2 linked regions of the Companilactobacillus allii genome follow. Each later gene encodes a partner of the first gene's protein in a complex. Links are inferred from orthologs where the notes say so. Each region holds a gene or a part of one and is shown on either strand. Other genes may lie near its edges. The genes, in order: mfd and uvrA.

Region 1 (4,414 bases):
CCATTTGATAAATGTTCAAAAGACCCTTACCAAATAAAATTGCTGACCCAATAATTACTACGATCCTAATGAACTGCTCTAAAATCTGCGAGATAGCACTCGGTGTCATTTCCAAGTCACTTTGAAAATATCCTCGAAGACTAGCTTCAAAAGGTACCAATAAAAACGTCAAACTGACCGCTCTAATCTCCGGATACAAATTGGGATCGCCCATAAATATCGCTAAATATCTAGCCGATCCCCACAAAAGAATGGTCAAAGCTAAACATCCCGCCAGTAAACCAACAAAAGTTAATTTCATTAGTTTACTTTTTGCAACGGGACCATCTTGTTGTGCAAAAGTCTTAGAAATAACTACCGGTAATCCTGATAACGCAAGAACTGAAAAAATACCGTAGATAGGATACACCTGCTGATAGATAAAATATCCCCTATCACCAACAATATTTTGAAGTGGAATTCGATAAATCGCACTCAACAATTCCGAAAAAAGTGAGGCAATTGTCAATATCCACGTCCCCTTGATGGCCTTAGATACTTCTCTTTTCATTGGTATTATTTTTTGCTTTCTTTAGTTTATCAAACTCTTTTGCCATCTCTATCGCAAAAGTCTGCAATTGTTCAAACCATTCACCTTTTTCAATACTTCCAGAATCTAAGGAAATACTGAATTCGTTCTTTTTGTTATGAACAGTTGCCTTCATAGTCGTATTACTCAAAAACTCAAATACTATATCTCCAGTCAAATAATCATTGGCCTTGTCAGAGAATTTTATCACGATTATGCCACTCTTCATAATGACATTTTTAACTAGTGACTCATCCAGTGAAGTTTTCAAAAGACTTACATCTAATAAATTAGTAACTTCTTGTGGATAATCTCCGAATCGATCCAACAATTCTGATCTAACTTCTTGATAATTCTCGTCTGAATCAATTTGTCGAATACGTTTATATAACTCAACCTTTTGTCTTTCATCACTTATATAACTTGATGGAATATATGCATCTATCTCCAAATTAACTTCTGAATTAGTCTTTTCAGCCTTAGTGTGTCCACGCTTCTTAGCAACAGCATCATTCAACATCTGGGTATAGAGATCAAATCCAACTGAATCAATGAACCCATGTTGTTGCTTACCGAGTAGATTACCTGCTCCACGAATGGATAGATCTCGCATGGCAATTTTAAATCCTGAACCAAGTTCAGTAAAGTTCTTAATGGCTTCTAGTCTTTGTTCACTAACTTCTGTCAAAACTTTGTTAGGCTTATACATTAAATATGCATAAGCGACTCGATTTGATCGACCAACTCTACCACGTATCTGATACAGCTGAGATAATCCATACCTGTCAGCATTTTCAACAATCAATGTGTTGGTATTAGGCATATCAACACCAGTTTCAATAATTGTCGTCGTGACCAAAACATCATATTCTCCAGCTAAATAATCAGAAATAACACCTTCCATTTGTGTCTCTGTCATTCGACCATGTGCAGTAGCAATCCTAGCATCTGGTACGAGTGCCTGTAATTGATTAGCAACTTGATCCATGTCATCCACACGGTTGTGAAGGTAAAAAATCTGACCACCACGTTCCATTTCACGACGGATTGCTCCAGCGATAACATCGTAGTTTTGTTCCATAACATAAGTCTGGACTGGATAACGATTACTTGGGGCTGTTTCTATCAGCGACAGATCACGAACACCTAACATTGACATGTTCAACGTTCTAGGAATTGGTGTAGCGGTCAATGTTAAAACATCGACATTCGCCTTTAATTCCTTGATCTTCTCCTTGTGTTTAACACCAAATCTTTGCTCTTCATCAATTATCAATAATCCAATATCACTGAACTTAACATCTTTTGACAAAAGTCGATGTGTTCCCACAACGATATCGATCTTGCCTTCAGAAAGTTCTTGAACGATTTCTTTACTACGTTTACGAGTTTGAAATCTTGATAATACAGCAATATTTACTGGAAATCCTTCAAATCGATCTTTCATTGTCTGGTAATGTTGTTCTGCTAGTAATGTGGTTGGAGCCAAAAATACGACTTGTTTACCGGCTTCAATGGCTTTAAACGCCGCACGAAGTGCCACTTCAGTCTTACCAAATCCAACATCCCCTACTAAAAGTCGATCCATCGGATGAGCTTTTTCCATATCATGTTTAATTTCATCAATTGAGCGCAATTGATCAGGTGTTTCTGGATATGGGAAGGCATTATCAAAGTCATGTTGCATTGCATCATCTTTAGGGAACGGATAGCCTTTTTCTGCTTCTCTTTTTGCATAAAGATCTATTAAATCATCGGCAATATCTTCAATACTAGACTGGACTTTACGCTTAGTCTTTTGCCATTCATTACCACCAAGCTTATTGACCCGTGGTGATTTGCCTTCAGCAGAAACATACTTTTGGACCATATCTAGTTGAGATACTGGTATAAACAAACGACCATCATCACGATATTCGATCGTAATATAGTCTTGATGTTTACCATCGACCTCCATCGTCTGCATACCAATGAACTTACCAATACCATGATTGACATGTACTACATAATCCCCTGGTTTCAGCTCGTTATAACTCTTTAAACGTTCAGCATTAGCTAAAGTTTGATGTCTTCTACGTTTAGGTTGCTTATTGAACAGTTCTTTTTCAGTGATGACAGCAACTTTTTCATCAGGTATTTCAAATCCTGACCCAAAATTAGCATTCATAATTTGTGTTTGACTATCAAGAACCTTATCAGACGTTGTCAATGTAGCTTTGATACCAAAGTCAACCAAAGTATTATTAATAGCATCCATGCGTTTTTTGTTACTTATCAATAGAAGAACTGTATATTCTTGTTTTTGAAAACGCTCAACTTCAGACTTTAATAGAGGCATTTGACTAAAGAATTGTTGCATGCTTCTGACAGAAACATTGTGCAATTGATCCAGTTTGATATGTCCCATTCCTTGTTGGAATGCCGATATATATACTTGTGATACTTCGTTTTTTTTCATTAATTCAATAAAGCTCTGTCGGATAACTTGTTCAGGTAGAGCCTTACCAAATTCCAACTGACTTGTTAACCAGGCTTGATTGTCAGCATTATTATCATTTGATTGTTCAATCAATCGACTGTATTCGTCAAAGATCAATACGTCATCTGACTTCAAATAATCCATTAAACTACTTGGATCATCAACCAAATAATCGATAATACTCCCAAGATTGTCCGGTCTAATACCTTCAGATAATTCCTCTATGACCTGAGAAAAAGTTAATTCAAGATTATTCTTAACATCCTTATCGGCTGAAGCAAGTTGTTTATCATAACTTTTTTGTAGTTTTTTAAGACCTGATTTAACATTTTCTTCTGTTATAACTCGATCATTTGCAGGTAAAATATTGATCTCATCCAATTCTTCCATACTACGTTGTGTTTCAGTATCAAAGAACTTAATTCCCTCGACATTATTACCAAAGAAATCAATTCTTAATGGATTATCAACATTCAACGGATAAATATCGACAATATCACCACGAATAGCAAAGTCTCCTGGTTTGGCCACTAACTTATCCTTTTGATATCCCATTTGTACAAAAATACTATTTAAATTCTCAAGATCATATTCTGCATCTTTAACTATTTTCATCTGAGACGCTTCAAATAATTCTCTTGAAGGTAGCGCATATTCGACACCAGCAACAGAAGTCACAATAATCCCTGGTTCATCACTGACTAAAAAGCTCATGGCATCTAGTCTTTGGCTCAGTTCATCTGGTGAACTAGTAGCGATTTCTGTTGAAATTGCTTCCTCAACGGGGAAAATATGTACATGTTCATTGTCCAGTAAATTCAGATCATCATATAATTTATTGGCATGAAAATTAGTATTCTCAACCACCAATATTTTATTATTTTTTAGTTTTAACGTTTGCAATGCAAATAGGGAAATCGTCGACCCAGTTAATCCCGTTAACATATTCTTTGTCTTCGGTTTAATCTGGTCTATAAATCCCCCAAAATTCAATTTGCCCGCTATAAAATCTATTAAGTTCAAGGTTTGACCCCTCTTCTAATTATACTTATTCATCAATTGGTCAAACGTATCCCCAGAGATCCAATCCTTAACTGCACTGGCTGCACTGTCAATCCCTGAAAGAGCATCTGGCTCCTCATCTTTAGTGAACGGTGTTAAAACCCAGTTAACGACAGTTTGTTTGTCAGGATGTTGGATTCCTATTTTAATACGTTTGAATTCCTTTGTACCCATGGATGAAATTATACTCTTTATTCCATTATGGCCACCAGCAGACCCCTTAGCTCGCAATCTTATCTTACCGATCGGCATATCCAAGTCATCTTGAATAACCATGATCTCTGATGGTTGTATTTGATAATATC
Region 2 (3,778 bases), 1.3 Mb from region 1 along the record:
TGGAGCGTACAAAAATAATTCGTGATCTACGTCTTGGTAAGTTTGACGTGTTGATCGGTATTAATTTGTTGCGTGAAGGTATTGATGTTCCCGAAGTTTCATTGATTGCTATTTTGGATGCTGATAAAGAAGGATTCTTACGTTCAGAAAGATCTCTTGTTCAAATTATCGGACGTGCATCTCGTAATGAACATGGTAAGGTTATCATGTATGCTGATTCTATAACGGAATCAATGAAAGGTGCCATTTCTAAGACGAAGCATCGTCGTGAGTTGCAAGAGAAGTTTAATGAAGAACATAACATCACTCCTACAACTATTGTTAAGCCGATTCGTGATGCAATTTCAATGTTCCAAAAAGTTGATAATACAGCGTCTGAATCTGAAAAAATAGATGATGATTTGAAATTTGAGGATATGTCGAAAAAGGAACAAAAGGACTTACTCAAAAACTTACAAGAACAAATGGAAGCTGCAGCTTCAAAACTAGACTTTGAAGCCGCTGCTAATTTGCGTGATACAATTCTAGATTTAAAGGCGGAAATGAAGTAATTATGTTAAACGATAAAATTGTAATTCACGGAGCTCGTGCACATAATCTCAAAAATGTGGACGTTACAATTCCGCGTGATAAATTAGTAGTAATGACTGGATTATCTGGATCTGGTAAGAGTTCTCTAGCGTTTGATACGTTATATGCTGAAGGACAAAGACGTTATGTTGAAAGCTTGTCGTCTTATGCTAGACAATTTTTGGGACAGATGGATAAGCCTGATGTTGATTCGATCGATGGGTTAAGTCCAGCTATATCAATTGACCAAAAAACCACTTCAAAAAACCCTAGATCAACTGTTGGTACTGTTACAGAGATCAATGATTATCTTCGCTTGTTGTGGGCTCGTGTTGGGACGCCGATTTGTCCAAACGATGGGACAGTTATCACTAGTCAATCAGCACAACAGATGGTTGATGCTGTATTGAAGCTTGATGAGGGAACTAAGTTACAAGTTCTTTCTCCAGTTATCCGTGCTAAAAAAGGTCAACACAAAAAGGCACTAGCTCAAATTCAAAAGCAAGGTTATGTAAGAATTAGAGTTGATGGTGAAATTCATGATATAAGTGAAGATATTGAACTCGACAAGAATAAGAAGCATGATATTGATGTCATTGTTGATAGAATTGTTATTAATGATCATATCAAGTCACGTTTGTTTGATTCCGTAGAAGCAGCGCTTCGTTTGTCAGATGGATATATGAACATTGATGTTATTGGTAAAGAGGCAATGGTCTTCTCTGAAAAGAATGCTTGTCCAATATGTGGTTTCACTGTTGGTGAACTTGAACCTAGATTGTTCTCATTTAATGCTCCTTTTGGTGCTTGTGACAACTGTGATGGTTTAGGAATCAAGCTAGAAGTCGATATTGATTTGGTGATTCCTGATCAATCTAAGACTTTGAAACAAGGCGCAATTCTACCTTGGAATCCTATTAGTTCACAATATTATCCAGCAATGCTAGAGCAAGCATGTAATGAATTCAAGATAGATATGGATACACCATTTGAAAAAATGTCAGAACATGATAAGAATATTGTGCTCTATGGCTCAGATGGTAAGAACTTTCATTTTCATTATGAGAATGACTTTGGTAATGTCCGTGATGTTGATGTGCCATTTGAGGGAGTAATTCCTAATATCAATCGTCGTTATCACGAAACAAGTAGTGATTTCACACGTGAAGTTATGCGTAAGTACATGACAGAGTTAACTTGTCCAGTTTGTCATGGTAAGAGATTGAATCGTAAGGCACTTGCTGTAAAGGTAGATGGTCAAGATATTGCTGATGTTTCGGCTATGTCAATTAAAAATGAACTTCCATTCTTTAAAGAAATAACTTTAGGTGAACAAAATACAGTTATTGCTAAGCCGATATTGAAAGAGGTCAAAGATCGTCTGTCTTTCTTGATCAATGTTGGTTTGGATTATTTAACTTTGTCACGTTCTGCCGGCACATTATCCGGTGGTGAGGCGCAAAGAATCCGTTTAGCAACACAGATCGGTTCTAATTTATCCGGAGTTATGTATATTCTTGATGAACCCTCTATTGGACTTCATCAACGTGATAATAATCGTTTGATTAGTTCGTTAAAGAAGATGCGGGACCTAGGTAATACTTTGATTGTTGTTGAGCATGATGAAGACACTATGTTAGCAGCTGATTACTTGATAGATGTTGGACCTGGTGCAGGTGAAAAGGGTGGACAGATTGTGGCTGCCGGAACTCCTAAGCAAGTTATGCGCAGCAAAAAGTCTCTAACTGGACAATATTTGTCTGGCAAAAAATTTATTCCAGTGCCACTGGACCGTAAAGCTGGTAGTGGAGATTATATTGAGGTTTTTGGTGCAGCAGAGAATAATCTGAAGAAGATAAATGTTAAGTTCCCATTGGGCAAGTTCATTTCTGTTACAGGTGTATCTGGATCAGGTAAATCAACGTTAGTAAATACGATACTCAAACGTGCTTTGGCACAAAAGATGAATCGTAATTCACATAAACCAGGTAAGTATAAGAAGATAACTGGCTATGATAAGTTAGAGAAGATGATAGCTATTGATCAAAGTCCTATCGGTAGAACACCTAGAAGTAATCCAGCAACTTATACTGGTGTCTTTGATAATATCCGTGATTTATTTGCTCAAACAAATGAAGCCAAGCTTCGTGGTTATAAAAAGGGTAGATTTTCATTCAATGTCAAAGGTGGACGTTGTGAGAATTGTCATGGTGACGGAATCATTAAAATTGAAATGAATTTCTTGCCTGACGTTTATGTACCTTGTGAAGTTTGTCATGGTACGCGCTATAACTCAGAGACTCTTGAAGTTACATATAAAGATAAAAATATTGCTGAAATTTTGGATATGAAGGTTGAAGATGCACTTGTATTCTTCAATAACATTCCAAAGATAAGACGTAAGTTGCAGACTATAGTGGATGTTGGTCTTGGATATGTCTCAATGGGACAATCCGCCACACAGTTATCTGGTGGTGAGGCTCAACGTATGAAGCTTGCTTCAGAATTATATAAGAAATCTTCTGGACACAATTTCTATATTCTTGATGAGCCAACAACAGGATTGCATACTGACGATATCAAACGATTATTGGCAGTTTTGCAACGTCTTGTAGATGAAGGTAATACTGTTTTGGTTATTGAACATAACTTGGATGTTATCAAATCATCTGATTGGGTCATTGACCTTGGACCAGAAGGTGGAGAAGGTGGTGGACAAGTTGTTGCCACTGGTACACCTGAAGATATCTGTGAGGTTAAAGAAAGTTACACTGGTCAATATTTGAAGCCAGTGTTAGAACGTGATACTAAACGTACAATTGATGCTGAAGAGAAATCTAAAGTAAAAACTGCAAAATAGGTATACAAAAAATACAACCATAATTGGCTGTATTTTTTTTGTGTCTAAAAGTTAAAGCTATTCAAGGATTTTGAAATGACACGCCAGGAGTGTTGTGGTATGCTTATATCTGAATGCGAGGTGCACTATGTCAAAAGACATGCTAAGTTTGGTGATCGTAACTGGTATGAGTGGTGCTGGTAAGACTGTAGCAATGCAATCTTTCGAAGATCTGGGATATTTTTGTATTGATAATATGCCACCGAATCTTCTTCCCAAGTTTTGGGAACTAGTCCATGAATCTGGAACGATAAAAAAAGTTGCATTGGTTGTGGATATTCGCTCCCGTGCATTTTATGATGAAATTTT

What was found.
Region 2: the proteins of mfd (region 1) and uvrA are in contact, whole or in part, in a crystal structure (PDB 4DFC), measured with the Escherichia coli proteins. The link is inferred for Companilactobacillus allii from one-to-one orthologs.

Annotation. Positions count from the first base shown.
Region 1 is NZ_CP019323.1:177,545-181,958, forward strand. Bases 331-4,414 are described here. They hold mfd (transcription-repair coupling factor), read right to left. Parts: upstream 4,071-4,414; coding sequence 531-4,070; downstream 331-530. Other genes in these bases: BTM29_RS00975 (putative polysaccharide biosynthesis protein), read right to left, coding at 331-550; pth (aminoacyl-tRNA hydrolase), read right to left, coding at 4,086-4,414. Also shown: more of BTM29_RS00975, read right to left, coding at 1-330. UniProt on the Escherichia coli protein: Couples transcription and DNA repair by recognizing RNA polymerase (RNAP) stalled at DNA lesions. Mediates ATP-dependent release of RNAP and its truncated transcript from the DNA, and recruitment of nucleotide excision repair machinery to the damaged site.
Region 2 is NZ_CP019323.1:1,447,825-1,451,602, forward strand. Bases 183-3,630 are described here. They hold uvrA (excinuclease ABC subunit UvrA), read left to right. Parts: upstream 183-553; coding sequence 554-3,430; downstream 3,431-3,630. Other genes in these bases: uvrB (excinuclease ABC subunit UvrB), read left to right, coding at 183-551; rapZ (RNase adapter RapZ), read left to right, coding at 3,558-3,630. In the rest of the region: more of uvrB, read left to right, coding at 1-182; more of rapZ, read left to right, coding at 3,631-3,778. UniProt on the Escherichia coli protein: The UvrABC repair system catalyzes the recognition and processing of DNA lesions. UvrA is an ATPase and a DNA-binding protein. A damage recognition complex composed of 2 UvrA and 2 UvrB subunits scans DNA for abnormalities.